3 regions of the Peribacillus sp. Bi134 genome follow, and region 1 is predicted to be linked to each of the others. Evidence: predicted binding sites of a transcription regulator. Region 1 holds the regulator's gene; each other region holds the start of a gene.
The links. The regulator Rex, encoded in region 1, represses fermentation and respiration genes when NADH is low (regulators of the CRP and FNR family bind a similar motif). The targets are predictions, from matches to a motif close to TTGTGAAATATTTCACAA.
Positions count from the first base shown of each region.

Region 1 (5,217 bases):
CTGCTTTTTTTGCTTCTTTATCAATTTTGTAATTTGTTTTTTCTACAGCTGCATCTAAAGTTTTAGCCTGATCCTGCTGTTCAAGTGCTTTGATTTCCGCTTGCTCCTGTTTCTTCTCTAAATAGTAATCATAATCACCGAGGAATTCTTCGTTGCCGTCTTTGGAGAGCTCTATCACTTTCGTTGCTATCCGATTTATGAAATAACGGTCATGTGAGACGAAAAGAATAGTTCCCGGATAATCGATCAAAGCGTTTTCAAGCACCAATTTACTATCGAGGTCCAAATGGTTCGTTGGTTCATCAAGAATTAAAAAATTACCTTTTTGCATCATCATTTTGGCAAGAGCAAGCCGAGCCTTTTCGCCCCCGCTTAGTGTGGAAACGGTTTTCAAAACATCGTCCCCGCTAAATAGGAAATTACCGAGTACGGTGCGGATGTCCTTTTCCGGTTTAAGGGGATAGTCGTCCCATAATTCATTGAGTACGCGTTTATTGGAAACAAGGTTAGCCTGTTCTTGATCGTAGTAGCTGACTTCTACGTTCGTTCCAAAACGGAATTCCCCAGAAAGTGCAGGCAGCTTAGAAATGATCGTTTTCAATAAAGTTGATTTTCCAACTCCATTTGGGCCAACAAGAGCTATGCTCTCTCCCTTTGTCATCCGGGAATTTATATTCCTTGATACCGTTTCCCCTTCGTATCCGATAGCCAAGTCCTGGAGGTGGAGTACTTCATTTCCGCTTTGCCTTTCAATCTGGAAAGAAAAATTCGCGGATTTTTCATCCCCTTGCGGCTTGTCCAAAACATCCATCTTTTCGAGCTGCTTGCGTCTGCTTTGTGCTCTTTTCGTGGTCGAAGCCCTTGTGATATTACGTTGGACAAAGTCGCGAAGCTTTTCGATTTCCCCTTGCTGCTTCTCGAACAGTTTCATGTCCCGCTCATAATCTTCCGCTTTTCCCTCTAGGTAAGAACTATAATTACCATAGTATTTTTTCATGTTATTCCGGGAAATCTCATATACCAGGTTTACTACTTTATCTAAAAAATAGCGGTCATGGGAAACAATGAGCACAGCTCCCTGGTACCCTTGTAAATATTGTTCAAGCCAAGATAGGGTTTCAATATCCAAATGGTTCGTCGGCTCATCCAGAATCAATATATCCGGTTTCCTTAAAAGCAGCTTTCCTAATGCAAGCCTTGTTTTTTGCCCGCCGCTTAATGTGGAAATTGGGGTAGAATAGTCAAAGTCAGCAAACTGAAGCCCATGCAATACGGAACGGATATCCGCTTCATATTGATAACCGCCCTTCTCTTTGAATGCCACCATCAAAGTGTCGTATTCATTCAGCACTTTTTGGTAAACCGTTTCGTTTTCAAAGATGTCAGGTCTGGTCATATCAGCTTCAAGGCGACGCAGTTCCTTTTCCTGCTCTATAAGGTCCGTGAATACCGTCAGCATCTCATCCCAAATGGTCAGTTCGGATTCCAATCCCGTATCCTGGGCCATATAGCCGATTGTGACGCCTTTTGGTTTGATAATTTCACCGCCATCATGGGAAATCTTCCCGGCTATGATTTTTAGCAGAGTCGATTTTCCGGCGCCATTACGGCCGACAAGTGCAATTCGATCTTTATTTTGAACTTCGAGCTTCATATTTGATAAAATAAGTTCAGCTCCATAATATTTCGATAGTTGATTGATTTGTAATAAAATCATAGATTTCACCTCAATTGATTATAGATAGTGTAACGTATTTTAGTTATTATCGGCAACAGCTTGGTTCCATGGTAAAACAAAAGCTGTTACATAAAGTGGAATAATAGTGTATGATTTAGGAGGGGTTACTTAAATGGGAGACTTAACGCATTTTAATGAACAGGGCAGGGCCAAAATGGTCGATGTGAGTGCTAAGCCTGAAACAACCCGGACGGCAGTAGCTCAATCGAGCATTTTATTGAATGATGAAATATATGAATTGGTCACGAACCAGAAAATGAAAAAAGGTGATGTACTGGCTGTTGCACAGGTTGCAGGAATAATGGCCAGCAAAAATACATCCAATATCATTCCGATGTGCCATCCCATTGCTCTGCAAGGGGTCAATATAGCCTTTGAGTGGGAAAAAGAGGAACAAGGATACAGACTTAGGATTGAAACGGAAGCTAAGACAAAAGGGAGTACAGGTGTGGAAATGGAAGCGTTAACAGCTGCATCCGTGACTGCCTTGACTGTTTATGACATGTGTAAGGCCATTGACAAGGGAATGGTGATCGGGCCTACATTCCTAGTGGAGAAAACAGGCGGAGTTTCCAGTAACGATTATAAAAGACAAGTAAAACAAACAGATAGAGAATTAAGTTGAAAAGCATGTGTGAAGGCGGGGAAGAACAATGAACCATGACCCAAAGATACCGCAGGCAACAGCCAAAAGGTTACCATTGTATTATCGATTTTTAAAGAACTTACATTCCTCAGGCAAACAAAGAGTTTCCTCGGCAGAGCTAAGCGAAGCTGTAAAAGTGGATTCTGCCACCATACGCCGTGATTTTTCCTACTTTGGCGCGCTTGGGAAAAAAGGCTACGGCTACAATGTCAATTATTTATTATCCTTCTTTAGAAAAACACTAGATCAAGATGAATTGACCAAAGTCGCTTTAATAGGGGTAGGAAATTTAGGAACCGCTTTTTTAAATTACAATTTCATGAAAAATAATAATACAAAAATTGAAATGGCTTTCGAAGTTTCTGAAGAAAAAGTCGGCAAGCGGATAGCTGATGTGCCCATCTATCATATGGATCAAATCGATACGTTATTGCAGGAAAATAATATCACTGCAGCTATATTGACCGTGCCTGCACAGGTAGCCCAGACGATAACCGATCGTCTAGTCAAAGCTGATATAAAAGGAATATTGAATTTTACACCTGCAAGGCTGACCGTGCCTCCATCCATAAGGGTTCACCATATTGACCTGGCCGTGGAGCTTCAGTCGCTCATCTACTTCCTGAAACATTATCCGGTAGTGGAAGAAGCCGCCTTGGAGGAATGAAAAAAACGCTGCATCTTTGCAGCGTTTTTTTATTTTTTCTTATTTTTTTGTGCGGCTTTAATCTTAAAGTGCAGCATGATCATGCGTAAGCCCGATCCAAAGTCAAGAGTCGCAATGAGGACAAGTATGTAGGCGAAGAGTCCCCATCCAGAAGAATTGACGGTTTGAATCGCGATAGCGGTAAAAAGAGCTCCTAAGCCTGCATAGATGATGCCCATGAATAAGGGTGATTGACGTTTCATAATAAACCTCCGATGAAGGCCTGTGCAGTATCCATCATCTTCTCTATATCCTCCCGATATACCACTTGAAGGATGATAACAAGCGTATTCATCGCAATATGAGCGCTCATTGATACGAGAATGCGGCCTGTTTTTGCATAAAGGAAAGCAAAAGTGAAGCCCATTGCCGTATATAAAAGAAGATGTTCAAATTCACCATGCGCCAAGCCGAAAATAACTGAGCTGATTAAAGCTGAAATAAAGAAGTTAAAGCGTTTATGAAGTGATCCGAAAATGATTTTTCGGAAAATTAATTCTTCCAATATAGGTCCAATTACTGAAGTGACGAAAATGACCATGGGGACTTTGTAAATGAGTGAAATGAGTTGCTGCGTATTTTCAGATTCAGACTCCACCCCAAGCATTTGTTCAATGCTGCCGGCAATGCTTTGCGCAAAAAGAGCCATGAACACTCCTGCAATTGCCCATAATATGGACATGGAAACGGAAGTTTGATTTCGCGTGTCCAACTTTTCCCTCATATCTTTTCTCATTAAAAAAAGAATCAAGAATAAAGCAGTGAGAAAACTGAAAACTATCCAGTATGCTGCAGATTTCACTTGGAGTTCATCAGCCGGCATTCCGGTATAAGACCCGATCAGCATGAAAATGGGTACCCCAACAATACTGGATAATTGCATGGCAATATAAGTGATGATGACGAACCAATATTCCTTTTTCAAAAATGAAAACTCCTTTTATAGTCACCCATCCGCTCGGAACGTTCCTGATATGGGGACAAGCTATAAACGCATACTCCAAAATGGTATCAAAAATTGAGGCAGAACACCACTTAAAGGTACCCCTAACGAAACATTTAAATAACTTTGTTAAGGAAATCATTATGCTAAAGTAGTTTACCCGTAATTTATCAGAAATTAATAAAAAATTTTCAATAAGATACTTGCAAAAAAGGCTCGGTTTATTTAATATTATAAATGTGTTAGCACTCGATGATGAAGAGTGCTAATAATCATGTAACAAATTATCAAGAGAATATGAGGAGGTTGTTTCACTTGTTAAAACCATTAGGTGATCGCGTTATTATTGAACTAGTTCAAACTGAAGAAAAAACTGCAAGCGGTATTGTTCTTCCTGATACTGCTAAAGAAAAGCCACAAGAAGGTAAGGTAGTAGCAGTTGGTACTGGCCGTGTCCTTGAAAATGGCGAACGTGTTGCTTTAGAGGTTGCCCAAGGCGATCTAATTATCTTCTCAAAATATGCAGGTACTGAAGTTAAATACGAAAACACTGAATACTTAATTTTACGTGAAAGCGACATTCTAGCTGTTATCGGCTAATTATACATCATACTTAACTGAACGAAAATTTTCTTAAAATTTTAGGGAGGTACTTATAAATGGCTAAAGAAATTAAATTTAGTGAAGAAGCTCGCCGCTCCATGCTTCGTGGTGTGGACGCACTTGCAGATGCAGTTAAAGTAACGCTTGGACCAAAAGGTCGTAACGTGGTTCTTGAGAAAAAATTCGGTTCACCGCTTATCACTAATGACGGTGTGACGATCGCTAAAGAAATCGAATTGGAAGATGCATTCGAAAACATGGGTGCGAAATTGGTTGCTGAAGTAGCAAGCAAAACAAACGACGTAGCTGGTGACGGTACAACGACTGCAACGGTTCTTGCACAAGCGATGATCCGCGAAGGTCTTAAAAACGTAACAGCTGGTGCTAACCCAATGGGTATCCGTAAAGGAATCGAGAAAGCGGTCAATACTGCAATCGCAGAATTGAAAGCCATTTCCCAACCTGTTGAAAACAAAGAATCTATCGCACAAGTTGCTGCCATCTCTTCAGCTGATGAAGAAGTCGGCCAACTGATTGCGGAAGCAATGGAGCGCGTTGGTAACGACGGCGTCATCACAATC
Region 1 covers NZ_CAKKLN010000013.1:3,797-9,013, forward strand. The annotation lists gene LQ188_RS24105 (ATP-binding cassette domain-containing protein) at 1-1,717, opposite strand, end outside; gene moaC (cyclic pyranopterin monophosphate synthase MoaC) at 1,851-2,363, shown strand; gene LQ188_RS24115 (redox-sensing transcriptional repressor Rex) at 2,392-3,051, shown strand; gene LQ188_RS24120 (YdiK family protein) at 3,081-3,293, opposite strand; gene LQ188_RS24125 (type II CAAX endopeptidase family protein) at 3,290-4,015, opposite strand; gene groES (co-chaperone GroES) at 4,349-4,633, shown strand; gene groL (chaperonin GroEL) at 4,693-5,217, shown strand, end outside.

Region 2 (5,217 bases), on a different contig from region 1:
GACGTGCAAATGTCGAAATGATTTCACTGTAAATACCGAAAGCCGGAAGAATTACTATATAAACTTCAGGATGTCCCCAAACCCAGAACAAGTTCGCCCAAAGCATATCGCTACCGCCATTGGCCATCGTAAAGAATTGAGTTCCGAATAGACGATCCATTGTCATCAACGCAAGTGCCACTGTCAATACAGGGAAAGCGAAAACGATAATGAAGTTTGTGATCAAGATAGACCATGTGAACATTGGCATTTTCATTAAGTTCATGCCAGGTGCTCTCATTTTCAAGATTGTTACGATAAAGTTGATACCAGTCAGTAATGTACCGATACCAGCTATTTGAATTGCAATCGCGTAATAGTTCGAACCTACTGATTCACTGAAATCGTTACTTGCCAGCGGGAAGTAAGATGTCCAACCTGCATCAGGAGAACCACCGACTACGAAAGAGATGTTAAATAGCATTGCCCCCATGAAGAATAACCAGAAGCTTACTGCGTTCAGACGTGGGAATGCTACGTCACGCGCTCCAATTTGCAATGGTGTGACAATGTTCATTAACCCAATGATAAATGGCATAGCCATGAACAGGATCATGACGACCCCGTGTGTTGTAAATACCTCATTATAATGCTGTCCATCCAAAAGACCGTTATCTGGAATAGCCGTTTGAGCACGCATCATAAGAGCATCCACGCCACCACGGAAGAGCATAAGCAGTGCTGCCAAGATGTACATGATACCAATACGTTTATGGTCAACCGTTGTTAACCACTCACGCCATAAGTAACCCCATTTTTTAAAATAGGTAATTCCGGCAACAACCGCAATCATAGTTAACCCAATGGCAACCATGGATGCATAAATCGCAGGACTTGGATGAGGTACGGCAAATCGATCAAAGTAATCCATACTTTTGTGACTCCTTTCAGGAAAATATTCCTTATCTTGTAAACCTAGTTGTTTTATCGAACGAAATTAATTCTTAGTGATCATGATTCATGTTGCTGTGTTCTGAATGTTCATCGTGTGAATCCTTGGAATCATTTTCTTCCGTATCAGAAGATCCGTGGTCATGACCAGCATTTTCCCCTTCAGGAGCTGGAGAAAACTCTAAGTGAGTTCCAGTGTAAGTGGATTGTCCCACATGACCAGGTTTTAACAATTCATTGAATTTTTTCTCAGTAATCGGTTTAGCAGTAGCTTTAATTTCATCTACCCACTTATCGTATTCCTCTGCAGATAGTACATTAACGTTGAAAGTTTGCTGAGCAAAACCTGAACCACTGAAGTTTGAATTTCGACCCATATACTCTCCTGGTACATCAGCTGCTAAGTGCAACGTATTAACCATGTCCGACATCGCGTATTTTTGTCCTCCAAGTTGCGGAATCCAGAAACTTGAGATTGGACCGAATGAGTAAAGTTTAAATTCAATTGGTCGGTTAGTAGGTAAAAACAGATAGTTGACTGTTTCGATATCTTCTTCCGGATAACTAAAGTGCCACTTCCAGTTTGAAGATGAAGCGTAAATAATTAAAGGTTCTTGATCACCGTATCCTTTAGGTGTTGCCTCAACTTCATTTGTTGTTTTAACAGTAACAACGGATAGGAAAGCGACGATTAGAATTGGGATCGCAACCCAAATTATTTCAAGAACCTTACTTCCTTCAATATGAGGCGGTTCATAATCATCACGTTGTTTGGAAGCACGATATTTCATTATCATGAAGATATACAGTACCATAACGACAAGGACGACAAAGGCCATTGTCCATATCGAAATCATAATAACATCTGCTTGTGTTGCAGCTACTGGCCCTTTAGGGTCCAAGACCATTAATGGGTTATCGCAACCGGTTAGCACAGTGGCAATAGTAAAAAGTATAGTTAATAGAGCCCATTTTATTTTCATAGTACTACCCCTTTCTTACATAATAAAATTCCAATTGGTAATTATTCGGACAAAGTGTTACCATGTTCACAAACCCCGACATACCAATATTAATCCCAAGTCTAAAAAAAGACAATACAAAGTGACATCTGTCACATAAAGTTCATTAAAGAGCAGTAAGAAGATGGTAAATGAACTGAAATGTTCGAAAATCTTCAGCAAATGAAATATAATAAATGTTTCATATCTTGCCTTTGAAAATTCACTTATCAGTGCAGGATTACAAATAGTACCGATCCTCTTTCCATTTAATATTACTCTAATATAATGAAATAAAAATTTCACATTATAGTCACCGTGTATATTGCCTCAAAACTCTTAAAGATTATGAATTATATTACCTATCTTGTCAATTAGGTATTTATCGTTAGATACCATGATTTAAACCGGATTTTTTTCACTCGGCCAAGGAGGTTGGTAAATGGTAGACACATGGGACACGATGTTGTCTCCATGCTTCAATACCCTTATGAACCAACACAGGTCAATATTATATATATATAAGGAAACAACGAGTTGAAATGAAATTGGGTTCTTTTTGCAATCCTTATGCCCTGTCAGTATTTTTAAACAGCCGTGTAGCAAAAGCGTAGTAAGTAATTCAGGTTTGCTATCAAATCTGCCTTTAGCAAAACCACTGCTCAATAACCCCATATTGATACCTGTATCCCTTTCCCTTTTGAATTTTCAATTAAAAGTACATAAAAAAAAACCACAAAAAAAGGACTTCTTAAAAGTGTCCTTTTCTCGTAGATATTGTTTAAAATGTAATTGAGACTTCCTGGCGTGCAGGCAGTTGGTTTGGATGTACAAGCACATCGTGTGTTTGGCAATGACGAGTGGCAGTATATTGAATTAAAATGTAACAAATCGATAATTCGATTCTGATAATATGAAATGAAAGCGCATTCATTAATTGTGATCAAGTTGACTCAAATTCAGCAAGTTAGGTAAAAGAACAACTAGTTTTGTTTAGAAAAACAGTATATTGCGCTATATTCCTCGCTTTAGTTACTGAATTCTGTACTTCTGTTTGTTGGAGCTTTAGCCTTTGTTTTCATTTTTATGATTTTAGTCGTTTCCGGTTCAATTCTTTCGCCTTTACGTGTATTCATTACCATTTCCTCTGTCAGGACAAAAAATATACCAACTAGAAAAATGGCAGCTGCGCTTAATGTGATGGCGATTCCAACAGCGGTGAATATATAATCCTTATTGTAATCGCTTACAAAGAAACTTAAAGCAAAAATAATAATTCCGATTACACAACCTGTGCCCGATACCCATTTCACTGCATCTAACATCTTCTGATTAGCTTCCATAATTTCATCCCCTTTCTTTCTATTTTATGACATTTCACAAATTTGTCAAATCTTTTCTATTTTTTAACATATTCACGATGAAAACCTTGACAAATAGAAGGCGCCACCATTCACTTTTAGGTATTCAAGACTACATGAACAAACTTCAAAACAGTGCAAATACACTATCTGTTTTTTCCGATATTAGCCCACTGTATACTATTAAAAAAACTCCAATAAAAGACCCCTGTTGAATAATCAGGGGCCTTACCTCATTCTATGGTTTTTGCAAGGTGATCGTTACCGTTTTTTCTTCAGTGCCTCGATATACTTTAATCTTTACTTTATCTCCGATTTTCTTATCTGTATATAAGTACTTCCTTAATGCAGCGGGAGTATTTATTTTCGTTCCATCAATCTCAACGATGATATCCTGTTGCTTAAGCCCTCCATTCGCCGCAGCCGATCCCGCCTCTATACTCGTCACCATTACGCCGGACTTTACGGCTTCTGGAACATTTTGAATGTAATATTGCGGCAGTTCTTCCATACTGGCCAAGCTGACTCCTAAATATGGGCGCGTGATTTTTCCATTTTCAATTAGCTCCGTAACAATCGGAATCACATCATTACTTGGTATGGCAAATCCTAAGCCTTCCACACCGTTTTCGGAAATCTTCAAACTGTTTATGCCGATCACTTCCCCAGCGGTGTTGATCAATGCACCCCCGCTATTGCCGGGGTTGATCGCTGCATCTGTTTGAAGCACATCAAGTTCCCACTCCCCTTCCGAGGTATCGACTGAAATGGAGCGTCCGGTCGCACTGACGATCCCTTGTGTAACCGATCGTGAAAAATCAAGTCCAAGTGGGTTGCCAATTGCCAATACTTCTTCTCCTGGACGCATGCTATCGGAATTCCCGAATTTAATTCCCTCAGGTGCTTTCGAGGCATCAATTGTCAACACCGCTAAATCAGTCAAAGCATCAGCCCCGACAACCGTTGCCGTTGCCTTTTGTCCATCATACAATGAAATTTCGACTTCCTTAGCTCCTTCAATAACATGATTGTTCGTGATGATATAGGCTTTCCCATCAGCTTTTTTATAGATGACCCCTGAGCCGGTGCCGCTTTCAACCGTTTCGCTCTCCGTGCTTTGCTGCTGGTACGGGTACTGGTTTTGCATCTCCTGTAAATTCACGACCCCGACTATCGATTTGGATGCTGATTCGACCATCTCTGCCCTATCATTTGAATCCGTACTTGTCGATAACTTTTCCGCCGTGACACTTTTATCCTTTTCAACACTTTCCGTTTGCTGTACACCTGCCGTTTTGGTTGACTCATTCACTGGACTATTCCCTTGACCTATAAAGTCCCCGCCAAATAGAAATACAGACGATGTAACCATAGCAGCAACCGTTCCGGAAACAAGGCTAGTTAGCCAAAGAGACTTACCCTTTTTCCGTTCTGCCTTTACTCTGACTTGCTCATCACCATTATAATTTTCCATCTTTATCCCTCCTATGATTGTCCTTTATCCTTTACTTGACTCAATCATAAACAGGAAATATTAAAAAATTCTTAAGAAATAACGAATAGGGCGACATTTTACAAAAATTATAAAATTTTATCGAATCCTGTATCTTGCCGCCTGCAAAATAAAAAGGCCTCAACAGGGGCCTTCAATTCGACCATACAGTTATCCTTACAAGACTTCATAAACTTCTTTAGTCTTCTTATTCACGCCATACCAGCCCCAAGTGGTTTTGTGGCCACTTTCCTGACTAGGTTCATCCACCTCGAAAACATGAAAAATGTAATCTCCCTTTTCGGCATCATGATCATATTCGATATCTAAATCAGGAAAATTTTCCATGTCCACATAATCCTTAACTAGCTTTTCTGCCTGAGATTTACTTAATGTACTAACCGAAGCCTTGCTCTCTTCTTTGCCTATTGTA
Region 2 covers NZ_CAKKLN010000008.1:267,827-273,043, forward strand. The annotation lists gene qoxB (cytochrome aa3 quinol oxidase subunit I) at 1-910, opposite strand, end outside; gene qoxA (cytochrome aa3 quinol oxidase subunit II) at 984-1,913, opposite strand; gene LQ188_RS19615 (hypothetical protein) at 2,960-3,274, opposite strand; gene LQ188_RS19620 (trypsin-like peptidase domain-containing protein) at 3,531-4,766, opposite strand; gene LQ188_RS19625 (hypothetical protein) at 4,962-5,217, opposite strand, start outside.
Region 2: a site for Rex is predicted at 2,033-2,050, ahead of qoxA (cytochrome aa3 quinol oxidase subunit II). Genes of this name have one in related genera too.

Region 3 (5,217 bases), on a different contig from region 1:
GATCCTGATGCACGCGAACTTACTCCTGCACACACTTTATAACCCGAACTCTCCTCTAGCTTTTTTTGCAGTTTACTTAGTTTCTTATATTGCTGGTTTTTTGAACCGATGAAATCGGCTATTGAAAGAATGACGAATTGGTTCCTCCCCCAACGGACTGCGATGTCATTGGGATGCTGCTGGCTTATGTAAATCTGAAGCGTTCTCCATACATGAGGTTCAATGATTTCCTCAGTCTTGAATTCCCCAAGAGTGATGATTCGGTCTGCATGAACATCGACCCCAAGCAACTTGGCCTTCTGAAGGAAATGTTCATTGAACGTCTGCAGCTGATGCCATTCAAATACAAAGAATTCCATCAGACGTGATTGGGATTCTGCTTGTTCGAAATGATAGCTTTCCTGAATGAACATCTCCGTCATCTTTTTTAATAGTTCCGCATAAGGGGAAACATGTTTGGGGTCACCTGTAATTCCAATGACACAAACGGCTTCCTGGTTGAAGAAAATAGGTAGGTTTATACCTGCCTTCACTCCTTTCCAACTTCGTTCATCCTGTTTGTTGATGATCAATTTCTCACGATTGTTGAAAGCGTGGATGGCTCCTTCATGATAAGATCCAATACGGCTGCTGTCGGTGCTGGCGATAATTGTGCCAGCATGATCAATAATGATGATTTCCTCTTCAATCAGTTTCCGAACCTCATGAACCAATTTCCCTGCCACAGCTGCCAATTGCATTATATGTCCTCCTTTTTTGTATGGGCTTGAAAAATATTTCGAGGCTCCCCTATGAAAAGGGAGCCTCATTCTACTTATGGAATCATCCAGGAAAGGACGCCATTTTGCAAGAAGGTAATCACACAAACAAGCAGCAATAAGAAAAGACTATGTTTGAGCGTGAATCTCAATAATTCCGATTCCCTGCCCGCCAAGCCAACGGCAGCACATGCAATCGCTATCGATTGTGGTGAGATCATCTTTCCGGTGACCCCTCCGGAAGAGTTCGCCGCCAGCGCCAGCACCGGTTCCATCCCAACTTTAAGAGCGGTCACTTTCTGCAGACTGCCAAATAAGAGGTTTGCTGATGTATCCGATCCGGTAATGAACACCCCTAGCCAGCCGAGAACCGGTGCGAAGAACGGAAATAAATCACCCGATTTTGCAAGGGTCATCCCTAATGTTGTCGACATTCCTGAAGAATTCGTCACGTAGGCAAAGGCCACCACGGTAGAAATCATCAAGATGGGCTTTGCCAACTCTTTCATCGCTTCAACAAAGGTGCTATAAAAGTCTTTTGCAGACATGTGTGCGATGAACTTCGTTACGATTGCAGCCAGTAAAATGGCAGTCCCGGCTGCCCCGAGCAGTTCTATTTTATAGAAAGCCGCAATCTGCAATCCATTGCTTCCGATTATCTCATTATGCAGACCTGGGACTTCGATTTGGAAGGTTAATAGCTTCCCGATTTCATTGATTGCGCCAAGCAGCACATTGGTGCCTTCATAATGTCCGGAGAGTGCCGGCTTTATTGGGTTCATCCCCCATATTGTTATGAAAAGCGTTAACAGAAGGAATGGTGACCAAGCATGGAATATCTGCCATTTCGAGTATTTTGTCTCCGCTTCGGCTGTATATAAAGGTTCGACAGTGGCTGCCGTTTCCTCGGAGGCAAAGCGAAAGATCGTTTTAGGTTTCCAGAATTTAAGGAAGATTGCCAATGCAAATAGTGACACTAACGCGGAAAGGATGTCCGGTAGTTCGGGCCCAAGAAAATTTGAACTTAAGTACTGTGTGATGGCAAAGGAAAATCCGGAAACCAAAATTGCCGGCAGGACTTCAAGCGACCTTTTCCACCCAGTCATTATTAAAATGAGATAAAGCGGAATGAAAGCCGAAAGGAATGGCAATTGGCGGCCGACCATTTTTGAGATCTCCATGGCGGCTATGCCAGTAGGGCCTTCCATGGCGATAATCGGTATTCCAACTGCCCCGAATGCTACCGGAGCGGTATTCGCGATCAAACAAATTCCGGCTGCATATAGCGGGTTAAATCCGAGACCGACCAAAAGCGCAGCCGAAATGGCAACAGGTGCTCCAAATCCCGCGGCACCTTCTAAAAATGCCCCGAAAGAAAATGCCACCAATAATGCCTGGAGACGGCGGTCTTCCGTAAGCGAAAGCACTGAAGAACGAATGATATTGAATTGTCCGCTTTTAACAGTCATTTTGTACAAAAATACGGAAGTGATGATTATCCATCCGATTGGGAGCAGCCCATATACGGCTCCCTGTGAAGCAGACATCACTGCTTTTCCTGCAGGCATTCCGTATATCAATACAGCCACTGCAAGAGCTACAAGCAAAGTGGTTATACCTGCAATGTAACCTTTCATACGTTTGATGGTAAGTGCCCAGAAAAAGTAAAGAATTGGAATGAGTGCGGCAAGAGATGATAAAACTAAATTATCGGTGATCGGCGTAAAGTTTTGTGTCCATGTCATTCATTTCGACTCCATTTTCTATAGATTTTTTAAAAAATTCAGAAATCAATCGCTAATTGAAACCCCTTACATACCGAAATATTCAAAGTCATCAGATGACTTGATGAGTACTCATTAAAATTAAATGATTGAAAATATAAAATCAAGATTTTTTTTATTTTTTGTTGATTTTTCACCCTTCTGGAAGTGTCATATAGCATTTGTGTTATATAATATTAATCAGAGAAACTCATAGAAAATAGAGGTGCTACTACTTGGTATATAAAAAAATAAAGCCGAAAAAAATTTATGAAGAAGTCAGCGATGAACTTTATGAAATGATTCGGTCAGGCAGCCTGAAACCAGGTGAACAATTGGATTCGATTCAGCAGCTTGCGGAAAATTTCCAAGTCGGGCGCCCGGCCATCCGTGAAGCATTAAGTGCATTGAGTTCAATGGGTCTTATTGAAATAAAACAAGGTGAAGGAACATTCGTTAAAACCTTCGACCCCGCCATCATGAACCACCCCTTGTCTGCCGCCCTTTTGATGGATCAAGACAATATCAAGCATTTACTGGAAGTTCGGAAAATACTTGAGTCCGGTACGGCAGAAGTGGCAGCGAAAAAAAGAACGGAAGAAAACCTTATCGAACTCAAGGACAGGCTTTTTAATATGGAAAAGGTATCAGATGATGAAGAACTTAGTGATAAAGCGGATATCGCCTTCCATGTTGCAGTGGCAAACGCATCACAAAATGAGCTGCTGATTACATTGATGAACCATGTTTCAGAATTAATGACGGAAAAGATGCGTGATATCCGTCGGGTTGCGCTTTATTCCGAAGAGATGACACTTAAGCAGCTTTATCAGCAGCATGTCAGGATTTATGATGCAATCTTGGCACAGGATGAAGACGGAGCCCGCAGTGCCATGCTGTTTCACCTTCAAAGCGTCGAGGAATCACTGGACCGGGTCATCCAAAAAAATCAGTAAAAGCATAGTTGACCTTTCATTAATTTCAAAAATACCCTATACAAAAAAGGATAAAATTGATATATTATTTTGAAAACGATTATCTCATTTAAAAAATCATGGAAATTGGTATATTCTCTAAACCATTTCCTTTTTCCATTTTCTAGTCATCAGATGACCTGTTAACTTATTTGAAATAGGAGGAGTTCAGATTGAAAGTTACTCTCTTTGCAACATGTTTAGTCGATTTGTTTCAATCCAATGTCGGCAAAGCGACAGTGGAGCTACTCGAGAGATTAGGCTGTGAGATCGATTTCCCGGAATCCCAGATATGCTGCGGACAGCCGGCATATAATAGCGGGTATACGAAGGAATCGAAGGAAGCCATGAAAAAGATGATTAAAACGTTCGCGGATGCTGAATACATCGTAACCCCTTCCGGTTCCTGTGCAGCGATGTTCAAGGAATATCCGGCCCTATTCAAAGGGGATGCCGAATGGGAAAAGAAAGCGGCATCATTAGCGGCTAAAACATATGAATTGACCCAATTCATCGTGGATGTCTTAAAAGTGACCGACGTCGGGGCGACCCTTAAGGGAAAGGCCACTTATCATACTTCATGCCATATGACACGGCTGCTTAAGGTCAAGGAAGCACCTGCCATTTTGTTAAGCCATGTCAGGGGGCTGGAAATGACACCACTTCCGGATGCCCAAAACTGCTGCGGGTTCGGGGGAACCTTTTCGGTCAAGATGGGTGACATTTCCGGGCAGATGGTCGAGGAGAAAGTCTGCAATATTGAAGATACCGGGGCAGATTTTTTAATCGGCGGGGATGCAGGATGTTTGATGAATATCGGCGGGCGGATCCAAAGGAAGGGGCAACCGGTGCAAGTGCTTCATATTGCGGAAGTCCTGAATAGTATTTAAAGAAAGCGAGGAGGGGAAAAAATTATGGCTATGAAAACCAGCTCTGCCAAGTTTAAAGACCGGGTGGATGAAGGAATACATAATGATTTTATGCGATTGGCCGTATCGAGTGCCCAAGAACGATTACACGGACGGCGGCTGACTGCCGTTGATGAATTGGGAAGCTGGGAGGATTGGCGTTCCCTTGGGGAAGAAATCAGGCAGCATGTGCTTAGTAACCTTGATTTCTATTTGCACCAGCTCGCAGAAAATGTTTCGAAAAGAGGCGGTCATGTCTTCTTCGCTCAAACGGCTGAAGAAGCAAGCGGTTACATCAAGGATGTTATTGTAAAAAAGAATGCCAAAAAGGTCGTGAAATCCAAATCGATGGTCACGGAAGAGATCAATTTGAATGCCACTCTTGAGGCAGTTGGCCTCGATGTCGTTGAAACGGACCTTGGTGAATACATTTTACAAGTGGATGATCATGATCCCCCTTCCCATATCGTCGCACCTGCTCTCCATAAAAATAAGGAGCAGATTAGGGATGTTTTTAAAGAAAAGCTTGCATATACGCAAACTGAAAAGCCGGAAGAGCTTACCGCCCATGTCCGGGGCATTCTGCGGAAAGATTTCTTAAGCGCCGATGTGGGCATTACCGGCTGTAATTTTGCGATTGCGGAAACGGGCTCGATCGGTTTGGTGACGAATGAAGGAAATGCAGATTTGGTCACCGCCCTCCCAAAAACGCAAATCACCGTGATGGGAATGGAACGGCTTGTACCTACATTCGATGAATTCGAAGTCCTTGTCAGCTTATTGACAAGAAGCGCTGTCGGCCAAAGATTGACCA
Region 3 covers NZ_CAKKLN010000004.1:374,386-379,602, reverse strand. The annotation lists gene LQ188_RS10460 (sugar diacid recognition domain-containing protein) at 1-740, opposite strand, end outside; gene LQ188_RS10455 (lactate permease LctP family transporter) at 815-2,503, opposite strand; gene LQ188_RS10450 (FadR/GntR family transcriptional regulator) at 2,758-3,477, shown strand; gene LQ188_RS10445 ((Fe-S)-binding protein) at 3,669-4,385, shown strand; gene LQ188_RS10440 (LutB/LldF family L-lactate oxidation iron-sulfur protein) at 4,410-5,217, shown strand, end outside.
Region 3: a site for Rex is predicted at 2,530-2,547, ahead of LQ188_RS10455 (lactate permease LctP family transporter). Genes of this name have one in related genera too.